2 regions of the Micromonospora sp. NPDC005172 genome follow, and region 2 is predicted to be linked to the other one. Evidence: riboswitches for the same ligand, from Rfam matches in the RefSeq annotation. Region 2 holds a riboswitch; the other holds the start of a gene.
The links. Region 2 has a riboswitch for cobalamin ahead of cobN (cobaltochelatase subunit CobN). Riboswitches for the same ligand answer to the same signal wherever they lie in the genome.
Positions count from the first base shown of each region.

Region 1: another riboswitch for cobalamin. It lies ahead of ABZV06_RS09695 (ribonucleoside-diphosphate reductase subunit alpha); the one in region 2 lies ahead of cobN (cobaltochelatase subunit CobN).

Region 1 is NZ_JBEXIL010000010.1:136,089-143,107, forward strand. It holds gene ABZV06_RS09685 (CbtA family protein) at 1-768, opposite strand, end outside; gene ABZV06_RS09690 (CbtB domain-containing protein) at 759-962, opposite strand; cobalamin riboswitch at 997-1,136, opposite strand; cobalamin riboswitch at 1,291-1,509, shown strand; gene ABZV06_RS09695 (ribonucleoside-diphosphate reductase subunit alpha) at 1,701-4,019, shown strand; gene ABZV06_RS09700 (ribonucleotide-diphosphate reductase subunit beta) at 4,070-5,065, shown strand; gene ABZV06_RS09705 (family 43 glycosylhydrolase) at 5,213-6,946, opposite strand.
Region 2 is NZ_JBEXIL010000043.1:32,970-39,988, forward strand. It holds gene cobN (cobaltochelatase subunit CobN) at 1-2,506, opposite strand, end outside; cobalamin riboswitch at 2,789-2,918, opposite strand; gene ABZV06_RS24830 (hypothetical protein) at 3,259-3,594, opposite strand; gene ABZV06_RS24835 (RNA polymerase sigma factor) at 3,725-4,300, shown strand; gene ABZV06_RS24840 (hypothetical protein) at 4,293-5,054, shown strand; gene ABZV06_RS24845 (hypothetical protein) at 5,128-5,661, shown strand; gene helR (RNA polymerase recycling motor ATPase HelR) at 5,786-7,019, shown strand, end outside.

The sequences.
Region 1 (7,019 bases), on a different contig from region 2:
CAGTCGTGCCTCGGCGACCGCGCGTTGGCGGTGCATCAGAGCGGCGAAGAGCAGACCGAGCCCGGTCCACAGCACCACCTGGGTGCCCAGGGAGGCGAGGCGGAAACTCCACAGCAGCGTCGCGGGGAAATCACCGGGGACCTCCTGGAACGACGGCAGCACCACATAGGAGACGACGGTGACCAGCAGGAAACCGCCGACTGCCGCGCTGGCGCGGAGCCACACCGGCGAGTGCTCGCCGACCGAACGGTAGCCGAGCGAGCCCGACCAGACCGCGACCAGGCCGAGTACCACCATCAACAGGTAGGTGACCGTGCGCTGGTCGATGGTGGACGGGTCGCCGACGGCCGGAGGGTTCGGCGGGTACTTGAGGAACGGCACGATCACCACGCCGAGCAGCGCGCCGCCGGCCAGTAGCAGACCGCCCCGCCCGTCGTCGACGGCCCTGCGTCGCCGGCTCAGCAGGACGTACGCGGTGGCCAGCAGGCCGCCCATCGCGGCGCCGAACAGGCCGGTGGCCAGGAACAGGCCGCCGCGCTGGCCGTTGCGGCCGACCAGGGCGTCCTCGTCGTGCTGGTGCCCGTCGACGGGGGATTCGGCGTGCGTGGCAGCCGCCGCCTCCTCGATGGCGATGGCCGCCTCGACGTGCGGTTCGCCGACGACGTAGGCGAACGTTCCGGCGAGCAGGCCTGCCACCAGGCCGGCGAGCAGGCCGCGCAGCAGGACCGTGACGAACGAGGGTGCGGTGCCGGTGCCGGTCAGTGGCACGGGACACCGAGCAGGTGCCGACCGTCGTGCATCAACTCGTGCAGGTACATGCCGCTGCGGGAGACGGCCCCCTGGTCGAAGGCGACGAGGTAGGTCAGCAGGGCGAGCGCGGCGACCGTGGCCAGGACCGCCCACAGCAGACGGGTCGGGACAGCGGGGTGCACCAGCGGCTGGCTGGACGTGGAGCTGGACATGCGTGCACGAACCTCCTCGGGGATGACGCGTCCCCATCGCAAGGCTGCGGACGACCGAGCGTCCTGGCTCGCGACCCCCGAGTGGGGACCGCTCACAGTGGCGCGACCGCGCCGGATTCTCACCGGCTTCCCTCGCGTCGCCGCAGATAGTGGATCGACCGTATCGGTGCCGGTTCGGCTCAGTCAAGCCGGCGGCGACAGCCGGACGCGCTGCCGCCCGACGTGCGCTCACCGGCCGACTCGAAGGTGTCGACGGTGACCATCACCGTTGACCGCGACACGCCCGGACCCGACATGTGGGGTGTGACAAACGTGGTCCCCCCTATATATGGTGTCGACCGCAGCTGGTTCGGCCGCTCATCCCGAGTGGTCGAGGCAAGAGGGAACCCGGTGGGAATCCGGGACTGTCCCGCAGCGGTGAGTGGGAACGAACGCCGCCATCAGCACTGGGCCACCAATCGGCCTGGGAAGCGACGGCCAGTAGGAGACCGGCTAGTCCCGGTCGCGCCCACGAGTCCGAAGACCTGCCAGCGCGCCGCGTACCCGACCCCGGGTGTGCGGCGGTCCGAGGCCGCGTGGGACGGCTGACGCCACCTGACCCACGCCGCGCTGGCGTGGCGTCCGACGGTGTCCGTCTCCTCGCGTCCGAGGGCCGTGAGGTCTCGAACTCCCGAGGAGTGAGTGGTGACAGTCACCGAGGTGGTACCGGTCAGCGGCGAAGCCCTGCGGCGGACACCGATGCAGGTCCGCAAACGCGACGGCGGCACCGAGGCCGTCGACGTCAACAGGATCGTCCGGGCGGTCGAGCGGTGGGCCGACGACCTGACCGACGTCGACCCGATGCGGGTCGCCACCCGTACGATCAGCGGCCTCTACGACGGCGCGACGACGGCGGAGCTGGACCGGCTGTCCATCCAGACGGCAGCCGAGATGATCGGCGCGGAACCGCAGTACTCGCGCCTGGCCGCGCGCCTGTTGGCCGGCTATGTCGACAAGGAGGTCCGTCGGCAGGGCATCGCCTCGTTCAGCGCGGCGATCCGGGCCGGCCACGCCGTGGGCCTGATCGGCGACGAGACCGCCGCGTTCGTCAACGCGCACGCCGAGACCTTCGACAACGCCGTCGACGCCGACGGTGACCGTCGGTTCGAGTACTTCGGCCTGCGCACGGTCTACGACCGGTACCTGCTGCGTCACCCCACCTCAAGGCTGGTGTTGGAGACCCCGCAGTACTGGCTGCTGCGGGTGGCCTGCGGCCTGTCGCGTACGCCTGACGAAGCGGTCGACTTCTACCGGCTCATGTCCAGCCTCGCCTATCTGCCCAGCTCACCGACGTTGTTCAACTCCGGCACCCGGCACACGCAGATGTCCTCGTGCTATCTGGTCGACTCGCCGCGCGACGAGCTGGACTCGATCTACGCGCGCTACGCCCAGGTCGCCAACCTGTCCAAGTTCGCCGGTGGCATCGGCATCGCGTACTCCCGGGTCCGGTCCCGCGGTGCGCTGATCCGGGGCACCAACGGGCAGTCCAACGGAATCGTGCCGTGGCTGCGCACACTGGACGCGAGCGTCGCCGCGGTCAACCAGGGCGGCCGACGCAAGGGCGCGGCCTGCGTCTACCTCGAGCCGTGGCACCCGGACATCGAGGAGTTCCTCCAGCTACGCGACAACACCGGCGAGGACGCCCGCCGTACCCACAACCTCAACCTGGCCAACTGGATTCCGGACGAGTTCATGCGCCGAGTCGAGGCGGACGAGATGTGGTCGCTGTTCGACCCCGACGAGGTGCCGGAACTGCCGGACCTGTGGGGGGAGCGGTTCGACGCCGCGTACCGGGCGGCCGAGGCGCAGGGTCGGTACGTGCGGCAGCTGCCGGCGCGTGAGCTGTACGGGAAGATGATGCGGACCCTGGCCCAGACCGGCAACGGCTGGATGACCTTTAAGGACGCGGCCAACCGGCTGTGCAACCAGACGGCCGAGCCGGGCAACGTGGTGCACCTCTCCAACCTCTGCACCGAGATCATCGAGGTGTCCAGCGACGCCGAGACCGCCGTGTGCAACCTCGGCTCGGTGAACGTCGCCGCCCACCTGAGCGACGACGGCATCGACTGGGAACGGCTGCGCGCCACGGTCCGCACCGCCGTGACGTTCCTCGACCGGGTCATCGACATCAACTACTACCCGACGCCGCAGGCGGCGGCGAGCAACCCCCGCTGGCGTCCGGTCGGGCTCGGGTTGATGGGGTTGCAGGACGTGTTCTTCGCGCTGCGGCTGCCGTTCGACTCGCCGGCCGCGCGGGAGCTGTCCACGCGGATCAGCGAGGAGCTGTACCTCACCGCGCTGGAGACCTCCGCCGACCTGGCCCGCCGGTTCGGGGCACATCCGGCGTTCGCGCAGACCCGGGCCGCGCGGGGGCGCCTGCAACCGGACCTGTGGGGTGTCGAGGGTACGCAGACCGCACGCTGGGCCGCGCTGCGCCAGGAGGTCGAGGAGTACGGGCTGCGCAACTCGCTGCTGGTGGCGGTCGCCCCGACCGCGACGATCGCCTCGATCGCCGGCTGCTACGAGTGCGTCGAGCCGCAGGTGTCCAACCTCTTCAAGCGCGAGACCCTGTCGGGGGAGTTCCTCCAGGTCAACACCGCTCTGGTACGCGAGTTGAAGGCCCGTGGTCTGTGGACCGAGCAGATCCGGTCGGCGATCAAGCGGGCCGATGGCTCGGTGCAGTCGGTCGCGGAGCTGCCGGCCGACGTGCGGGAGCTGTTCCGCACCGCGTGGGAGCTGCCGCAGCGGGCGCTGATCGACCTGGCCGCTGCCCGCGCCCCGTTCATCGACCAGTCCCAGTCGCTGAACCTGTTCCTGGCCTCGCCCACCATCGGCAAGCTCTCCTCGATGTACCTGTACGCCTGGAAGTCCGGCCTGAAGACCACCTACTACCTGCGCTCGCGCCCCGCCACGCGTATCCAGCAGGCGACCGTCGCGGTGGTCACGCCGTCGACGGGCGACGCCGAGGCGTTGGCCTGCTCGCTGGAGAACCCCGAGTCGTGCGAGGCGTGCCAGTGACCGTCGCCGACCCCACCACCGACAGCACCGCCGACGCGAGGACCACACACATGCTGCTCGACCCCGGGATGGACCTCACGCTGCGTCCGATGCGTTACCCGCACTTCTTCGACCGGTTCCGGGACGCCATCCGCAACACGTGGACGGTGGAGGAGGTCGACCTGCACGCCGACCTCGCCGACCTGGACCGGTTGTCGCCGGCCGAGCGGCACCTGGTCAGCCGTCTCGTGGCGTTCTTCGCCACCGGCGACACGATCGTCGCCAACAACCTCGTTCTCAACCTGTACCAGCACGTCAACAGCCCCGAGGGTCGGCTCTACCTGTCGCGGCAACTGTTCGAGGAGGCCGTGCACGTCCAGTTCTACCTCAACCTGCTCGACACGTACGTGCCGGACGAGACCGAGCGGTTCGCGGCGTTCGCGGCCATCGAGAACATCCCGTCGATCCGTCGCAAGGCGGAGTTCTGCTTCCGGTGGATCGATTCGTTGCAGGAGATGCGGGAGCTGCGTACCCGCGAGGACCGGCGGGCGTTCCTGCTCAACCTGATCTGCTTCGCCGCCTGCATCGAGGGCCTGTTCTTCTACGGCGCGTTCGCGTACGTCTACTTCCTGCGCTCGCGTGGCCTGCTGCACGGTCTGGCGTCCGGGACCAACTGGGTGTTCCGCGACGAGTCCATGCACATGGCGTTCGCGTTCGACGTCGTCGACACCGTCCGCGCCGAGGAACCCGACCTGTTCGACGACGACCTCGCCGAACAGGTTCGCCGGATGCTCACCGAGGCCGTCGAGTGCGAGGTCCGGTTCGCCGAGGACCTGGTGGGTCAGGGGGTGCCCGGTCTCACCCTCGTGGACATGCGGGAGTACCTCCAGCACGTCGCCGACCGCCGTCTGGCCCAGCTCGGGATCGCACCGCACTACGGGTCGGCCAATCCGTTCGCCTTCATGGAGTTGCAGGACGTGCAGGAGCTGTCCAACTTCTTCGAGCGGCGGGTGTCGGCGTACCAGGTCGGCGTGAGCGGCGCGGTCGCCTTCGACGACGACTTCTAGGACCCCCACCCCACCCCCTCCCCGCCCCGTCGAGCATGACGTTGTTGCTCCCTATCGGCGTTCGGGGGCCCCAGCTTCATGATCGACGTCGGCGGCGGACGGGGTGTGGGGATGGGGTGGGGGTGTTCTTGGGGGTGGGACGGTGGATCAGGCGGGGGTGCAGGTCGGCGTGCTGGCCGGGGGACTGGTTGAGGTGATGGAGCTGAGGTAGCCGGCGGTGGTCGACGCGCCCGGCGCGAGTTGGCCGTTGTAACTGGCGTTCGCGACGCTCACCTGGCTGCCCGACTGGGCGAGTGTGCCGTTCCACACCTGCGACACCGTCTGTCCACTGGCCAGTGTCCAGGTGACCTGCCAGCCGTTGAGCGTGGACGATCCGGAGTTGGTGACCGACAGCCGCCCCTCGAACCCGCCCTGCCAGGTGTTGACCACGGTGTTGGTGACCCCGCAGGACGGCCCCCCCGGGCCGGTCGGCGTCGGTGTCGGCGTCGTGGTGGGGGTGGGGGTCGGAGTGGGCGTCGGGGTCGGGGTCGGGGTCGGGGTGGACGTCGGGGTGGGGGTCGGCGTGGGCGTGGTGCCGTTGGCCTGGAACTGCCACCAGTCGAGGTTGAACAGGGTGCCGCTGCCGCCGGTGAACCGCAGGTACAGGTCCTGGGTGCCGGTGGCGCCCGAGATCGGGCAGGAGATGGTCTGCCACGCCTGCCAACCGCCGGTGCCGGGCACCGCGCAGCTGCCCACCCGGGTGCCGGTGGGGCTACCGAGGCGCAGTTCGACGGTGCCGCCGGACGCGGCCGAGGCGACCCGCGCGGAGAACGACGTCGCGCCCGTACCGAAGCCGACGCCCTTGACCTTGATGTAGTCCCCGTTCTCGATCCACCCGACGTTCATGCCGCCCCCGCTGGCCGGCTCGGTTTCGATGCCGGAGCCCCAGGCGATGGTCTCGGCCTCCTGCCGCACGTACGGGTTCAGCGTGCCGACCTGGGGCGCGCCCGTCGTGGTCATGTTGATCGTCGGGATCGTGCCGTTGGTGTTGTACGTGAACTTCTCCACGGCCACCGAGCGGGTGTAACCGCTGCCGCCGGGCAGCGCGCCGTTGTGGTAGAAGAAGTACGATCCGCCGTTGAAGTCGATGACCCCGGGGTGGTTGGTGAAGCTCGCGCCCTGGCGGGGCATGACCGTTCCGCGATAGGTCCAGGGGCCGGTCGGGCCCGTCGCGGTCGAGTAACCGATGAACTCGGAGCAGCACTCCGCCGCGAACACGTTGTAGTAGATGCCGTTACGTTTGTAGACCCACGGACCCTCCTCGTAGAGGGTGGGCCGGCTCGCGTTGCCCGTCCGGGTGCCGAACCCGGCGGTGGTGAGCGGGATCTTCGTGGCGCTGCCGCTGTACGAGATCATGTCCGCGTTCAGCCGGACGTACCACAGGTTCGGGTTGCCCCAGTACAGGTACGCCTGGCCGTCGTCGTCGACGAAGACCGTGGGGTCGATCTCGCCGTTGCCCACCAGGGGACGGCCGATGGCGTCCCGGAACGGTCCGGTGGGACTGTCGGCGACGGCGACGCCGATGGCCATCGAGTTGGTCGCCCGGGCGGTGACCGGCACGTACCAGTAGAACTTGCCGTTGCGGGCGACGACCTGGCCGGCCCAGGCGTTGGCGCTCGCCCAGCTGAAGGTGGCGAGGCTCAGCGGGGAGCCGTGGTCGGTCCAGTTGACCATGTCGGCCGACGACCAGACCCGCCAGTCCTTCATCGTGAAGTACGAGGAGCCGTCCTCGTCGTGGCCGGTGTAGAGGTAGACCCGTCCGTTGTGGACCAGGGGTGCCGGGTCGGCGGTGTAGATGTGCTGGACGATGGGGTTGTCCGCGCGGGCGGCCGTGGCCGGCATCAGCGTCGAGACGAGCAGCAGGCTCGTGAGCCAGGCGAGGCCGCGCCGGAGCCGGGTCTTGGTCCGTGGTGGC
Region 2 (7,019 bases):
CGACGGAGTAGAAGTTCCGGCCGGTGGGCAGCACGTTGACCAGGCCCCGGGTGGGTGAACCGGACGGGCCGGGCGGCACGAACCGGCCGTCCAGCGCGCCGAGGGTGTTGCGCAGCTCGTCGGTGGTGCGATCCAGTCGGGGCACCAGTTCCGTGCCGGCGAAGCGCAGCACGGCTGCGACGTGCGGGATCGACTGGCCGGTCACCTCGGCGACGACGGCGTCGGCCGCGTCCACCGCCCAGTCCAGGGTCTCCATGCCGACGACCAGCCGGCGCGCGAGCCCTTCGATGAGGTCGATCGCGTCGGCGGCGGTGCCGGCCGGACCGTCCACCGCCTCGGTCAACGCCGTGGGCAGCGCGATCCGCTGGCCCGGTGTGGCGAGCAGGTCCTGTTCGTCGAGGCCGTACGCGGTGGCGAGAGCCTGCCGCAGGCCGGGCAGCGCCTGGGCGCCACCCCAGATCTGCGGGGCGCGCAGCACGGCGAGCACCAGGTTGACCCGCGGCTCACCGGTGGGCGCGTCGGCGAGGATGTGCAGCCCGTCGCGGATCTGCACGTCCTTGACCTCGCACAGGTAGCCGTCGAGGTGCAGCACGAAGTCGTCGAAGTCGTCCGCGTCGGGCATCGCCTCGGTGTGCAGGTCGTGGTGCAGCTCGGCGGCGCGTACCAGGTCCCAGATCTGCGCCCGCACGGTCGGCACCTTGGCCGGGTCGAGCGCCTGCACGGTGGCGTACTCGTCGAGCAGTTGCTCCAGTTTGGCCAGGTCGCCGTAGGTCTCGGCGCGGGCCATCGGCGGCACCAGGTGGTCGATGACGACGGCGTGTGCCCGTCGCTTGGCCTGGGTGCCCTCGCCGGGGTCGTTGACGATGAACGGGTAGACCAGCGGCAGGTCCGCGAGGACGGCGTCGGGCGCGCAGTCGGCGGCCAGGCCGAGGCCCTTGCCGGGCAGCCACTCCAGGGTGCCGTGCTTGCCCAGGTGCACCACGGCGTCCGCGCCGAAGCCGCCGTCCGCGACCGGGGCGGCGAGCCAGCGGTACGCGGCCAGGTAGTGATGGCTCGGCGGCAGGTCCGGGTCGTGGTAGATGGCGATCGGGTTCTCCCCGAACCCGCGTGGCGGCTGGATGAGCAGCGCCACGTTGCCGAACCGCAGCCCGGCCAGCACGATGTCGCCGCCCTCGGTGTACAGCTCGCCGGGCGGCTCCCCCCAGTGCTCCCGCATCCGCTCGCGCAGCTCGGCCGGGACCGCCTCGAACCACCGCCGGTACGTCTGCCCCGGTATCCGGGCCTCGGCGGCGGCCAACTGCTCCGGCGTCAGCCACTCGACGTCGTGACCACCGGCGGCGATCAACGCGTGGATCAGCGCGTCACCGTCGTCGGGCGGCGGCGCGGCGCCCAGGTCGTAGCCCGCCTCGGCGAGCGCGGCGAACAGCCGGACCGCCGAGGCCGGGGTGTCCAGCCCGACCGCGTTGCCGACCCGGGAGTGCTTGGTGGGGTACGAGCTGAGCACCACGGCGATCCGCTTGTCGGCGTTGGGCACGTACCGCAGGCGGGCGTGCCGCACCGCGATCCCGGCCACGCGGGCGGCCCGCTCGGGGTCGGCCGCGTACACCGAGAGCCCGTCGGCGTCGATCTGCTTGAACGAGAACGGCACGGTGACGATCCGGCCGTCGAACTCGGGGATGGCCACCTGCATCGCCGCGTCCAACGGGGACAGCCCCGCGTCGCTGGCGGCCCACTGCTCGCGGGTACTGGTCAGGCAGAGCGCCTGGATGACCGGCACGTCCAGGGCGGCGAGCGCGCCGACGTCCCAGGCGTCCTCGTCACTGCCGCTGGAGGCGTCGGCGGCGACCGCGCCACCGGCGGCGAGCACGGTGACCAGCAGCGCGTCGCAGCGGGCGAACAGCCCGAGCGGACCGGCGCCGGTGGTCAGCCCGCGCAGCGAGCCGCAGAAGATCGGCAGTGGGTTGCCGCCGGCAGCGCGGACCGCGTCGGCGAGCACGTCGACGAACGCGGTGTTGCCGGCGAGGGCGTGTGCCCGGTAGAAGACGATGCCGATGGTGGGCCGCTGCGGGTCGGTCGGATGGTCGCCGTGCACGCCGTACGCCGGGGTGGGCGCGGGCGGGGCGAACCCCTCACCGGTGAGCAGGACGGTGTCGGAGAGGAACCGGGCCAGCTGCCCGAGGTTGTCCGGTCCGCCCTCGACCAGGTAGGACAGCGCCTGGGCGACGACCCCGGCCGGCACCGTGGAGACCGCCATCAGCTCCGCGTCCGGCACCGCCTCGCCGCCGAGCACGACCGTGGGTACGCCGCCGGCGAGCACCGCGTCGAGGCCGTCCGGCCACGCCTGCCGACCCCCGAGCAGGCGTACGACGACGAGGTCGACCCCGTCGAGCAGGGCGGGCACCTCGTCGGCCGCCACGCGGGCGGGGTTGGCGAGCCGGTACTCGGCGTTGCTGGCGCGGGCGGCCAGCAGGTCGGTGTCGGCGGTGGAGAGCAGCAGAATGCGCACGGCACGCTCCGGACGGTGACGTCGACGCGCTCGCGGCAGCGAGCGGGCGACGTGGGATGGGCGCGGGGTTCAGCGGGCACCGCGACCCGGACCGCTCACCGGCGCGAGGCCGGCGGCGACGGGTGGCGTGGCGCGGAACTCAGCGGTGAACGGAGTCGATGCCGATCGCGGCGGCGGCACAGCCGCGGTGCGGGGAACGGCAGCAGCCGTCGATGATGGAGACGCCAAGCGTCATCGGGTCCTCCTCGGGTGTCCACGCCCTGGGGTACGTCCCGACGGCCGAAGTATCCTGGCTTCCGGATCGATGCTCTCCCCCGGCCTTCCAACCGCAGACACACGGCCGTGACTCACGAGGGGGGATCGCTCCCCGGTGACAGTGGCGGGACCGCGTCGGATTCGCACCGACTTCCTTCACTGCCGTCAGGCCGCGAATGCTGCCACACCCCCACGCTGCGGGTCAACGCCGCTCCGGCCCGCCCAGCAGGCGCGCGTCGCCGAGCTGCGGCGGTGGACACCGCCGCCGATGCCCCCGCCTCGATGCCCGCCCTGCTGTTCGCCACCTCGCCGCCCGCACCCGGATGCCTCGCACCTCGCTACCCGCGGCCCATGCCCGACATCCTTTGCTCTGCTTCCCTACCGGCAACGCGGACGGGGTCGCACTGGCGCCTCCGGTGAAGCAGAGCAAAGGATGCGCGGAGCCCCCTGGCCCGCGTCGGCGGCAGGACGGGGGTGGGCGTGCGGCCGGATGTGTCTCAGCGGGCGTGGCGCTCCGGGTGTGCCCGATTCCACACCCGCATCCGCTCCGGATAGCCGGTGCGGGCCGCCTCGTACAGCGGCACCGCGTGCTTGCGGGCGATGTCGCCGGCCGCCCGGGGTGTGCCGGTGCGGCGGCGGATCCACTCACCGTCGTGGGCGATCGCGACCACTGTGGTGTCGGTGGCGGTGGTCTCCGGCTCCAGGTAGAACTCCACCCCGCGCCGGCTGGCGACGAACGCCTCCAACGCGGCGAGGTCGTCCCGGGTGGCCTCGCGGTCCAGCTTCGTCGGGGTCGCCTCGGCGCCTCGTGACCGCCGGTTGAACCAGCCCATGCCCAGCCCCTCTCCTTTGACGCCACCTCCAGTTCAGCACCGATTCCTGGCAATACGCTGCACGGCGGGTGGGAAAAATCTGACTCACCGGGTCCCGGGCGGAACCCGACACGCGCGAGCGGTGTCAGCAGTGCGAGCCAAACCGGAGGTTCCCCTGGACGACGACGTGCTCGTCACCCGCGCCCGAGCCGGTGACCTGGAGGCGTACGACCTCCTGGTCGCCCGGCACACCGCGTCCGCGTACCGGACGGCGGTGCTGCTCGGCGCGGGACCGGACTCCGAGGACGTCGTCCAGGAGGCGTTCGTGAAGGGGTACCGCAAGCTGTCCCGGTACCGGGGGGAGGCGTCCTTCCGCTCCTGGCTGCTCGCGATCGTCGCCAACGAGACCCGCAACCTGCACCGGTCCCGCTCGCGCCGGGACGGCCTGGTCCTGCGGGCGGCGGCGGCCCACTCGCCCGCGATCGCCGGGGACGACGCGGTCGGCGCGGTCCTCGCCGGTGAGCGCCGCGCCCAGCTGGTGGCGGCCCTGCGCCAACTGCCGGAACGGGACCGCGAGGTGATCGTCTGTCGGTTCCTCCTCGACCTCGGCGAGCAGGAGACGGGCGTCATGCTGGGCTGGCCCCGGGGAACGGTGAAGTCGCGGACCTCGCGGGCGCTGGCGAAACTGCGCGCCCTGCTCGTCGACGAGGAGGCGCACCATGGATGACCTCGGCCGAAACGCCGGCGACCTCGACGCGGAGCTGCGCGGCCTCGAAGCGGAGCTGCACGACCTCGGCGCCTGGCTGGCGACGCCGGACGCGCCGGACGTGACCGCACGCGTACACGACCGTCTCGTCCGTGACGTACGCGGACGGCGTCGATGGCGGTCCCTCGCCGCGGCGACGCTCGTGGCCCTGCTGGTCGCGGCGCTGCCGCCGACGCGCGCCGCCGTCGCCGACGCCGTCGGGGAGGTGCTGCGCTTCGCGGGCGTCGAGATCGCCACGTCGCCGACGCCGTCGTCGCCCGGCGGCGAGCCGTCACCCCTGCCGTCGCTGCGGACGGTGGGCCTCGACGAGGCGCGACGGGCGGTGCGCTTCCCGATCCGTGTGCCGCCCGCGCTCGGTCCGCCGGAGCGGGTGTCGATCGCCGATCCCGACGGCACTGGCGCGTACCGGGTGGCGACGTTGCTCTACGACGGTGGCTCGCTGCGCCTCGACGCGTTCGACGGTCGCCTCGACCTCGCGTTCCACAAACGGACCAGCCGTGCGGGAACGGAGTGGACGCAGGTCGACGGCGACTTCGCCATCTGGGTCGACGGTCCCCACGTGCTGTCCTACGTCGACCGGTCGGGCCAGATCCGTCAGGAGACCGCCCGGCTCGCGGCGCCGACCCTGATCTGGGAGCAGGGCGGGGTGACCTACCGCCTGGAGGGCGCGCGCACGCGAGCCGCGGCGGTGGCGATCGCCGAGTCGCTGCTCTAACTTTCCCGGAACCTGCGCGGCCCAAGCGGTGTCCCCCTGGTACGGGGCACACGTCTCTTCGAGAGGGAGCGCAATGGTCACCTGGGGCAGGTTCCTACTGGGTACGGTCCTTTTGCTGACGGCCTGCACGGCCGCCGGCCGGCCGGAGACGTCGACCGACGGCTCGGTCACGGCGACGCCCGCCGACGGCCCGGCCACAACGTCGGCGACCGGCTGCACGGCGCGGGTCGAGACGGGGACGCTGCCCGACTGGGCGGACGCGGGGTTCACCGGTGACGCCCGCGCCCCGCACACCATCGGCGCGCGGGGCGAGATCGCGGCGGTGCTGTTCGGCGATCCGCTGGCCCAGGTCCGACCGGACGGGTCGAGCAACAAGATCCTGTGGGTGGCGCGGCCCACCACGACGTCGCCGGCCACGACCGCGTCGGCCACGCTGGAGATCACCGCCAGGCTGGACGGCACCGACACGGTAGTGACCCGCGAGGTCGCCGGGGGGCCGGGCCCGTCGATCATCGACCTGCCCCGTGCGGGGTGCTGGCATCTCGACCTGCGCTGGGCCGGGCGCACCGACACGATGGATCTCGTCTACGCCGAACGGAAGCCCTGAGGACGGGGAAGACCCTCCCGCCATATCCAACATATACCGCATGGGGGGACTTGCGGCAAGGCCCCCGGTGTCCCGCAGAATGGCCCGTCCAAGGCCATGACCTGCGGAAACGGGAGCCATGCGGATGAACGAGTCGTCGGCGGCGATCAGTGTGTTCGACCTGCCCGAGAACCGTGCCGCCAAGGCCGACCCGGCTCTCATCGCCCGCGACGAGCAACACTTCGCCGCGATCGCGGCGAGCCTCGCACGGTCGATCGCCGACCTGTCCGACCGCCTCGACGCCGAGCGTCGGGCGCCCGCCGGCAAGGGTCGCCAGGCGGTGGTCCGGGACGAGGAGGTCCGCCGCCTGAGCGGCCGCCTGCGCGCCCTGCGCCGGTTCGGTCTGGACCTGTGCCTCGGCCGCATCGTCCAGGCGGACGATCCCGCGCCGGTCTACATCGGACGCTTCGGTCTCACCGACGCCGACGGTCGAAGGCTGCTGCTCGACTGGCGCTCCCCCGCGGCCGAGCCGTTCTTCGGCGCGACGCACGCCAACCCGATGGGCCTGGCGAGCCGACGTCGGTACCGCTGGACGCTCGGCCGCATCAGCGACTACTGGGACGAGGTGTTCACCCCGGACGGGTTCGCGGGACACGCCGCGCTCGACGACCAGTCGGCGTTCATCGCCAGCCTCGGCGGCAACCGGTCGGCCCGGATGCGCGACGTGCTCGGCACCATCCAGGCCGACCAGGACGCCATCATCCGGGCCGGGTCGGACGGCGCGCTCGTCGTCGACGGTGGCCCGGGTACGGGCAAGACGGTCGTCGCCCTGCACCGCACCGCGTACCTGCTCTACTCCGACCCGCGCCTGCGGCAGCGCCGCGGCGGGGTGCTGTTCGTCGGACCGCACCAGCCCTATCTGGCGTACGTCGCCGACGTCCTGCCGAGCCTCGGCGAGGACGACGTGCAGACCTGCACCCTGCGGGACCTCGTGCCCCAGGGCGCCTCGGCGGCGGTCGAGACCGACCCCGAGGTGGAGCGGCTCAAGGCCTCGGCGGACCTGGTACGGGCGATCGACGCGGCCGTGCGGTTCTACGAGGAGCCGCCGACGACGGCGCTGACGGTCGCGGCCGGCGACACCGACGTCCGGTTGAGCGCGGACGACTGGGCCCAGGCGTTCGAGGCGCCCGGACCGGGCAGCCCGCACAACGAGGCCCGCGACGAGATCTGGGACGAGCTGCTGAACATCCTGCTCGGCAGGTACGACGGCGACGAGCCGGAGGACGCCGTGCGCGCCACGCTGCGGCGCGACGCGACACTCCGTACGACGATCAACCGTGCCTGGCCGCTGCTCGACGCGACCGACATCGTCGCGGACC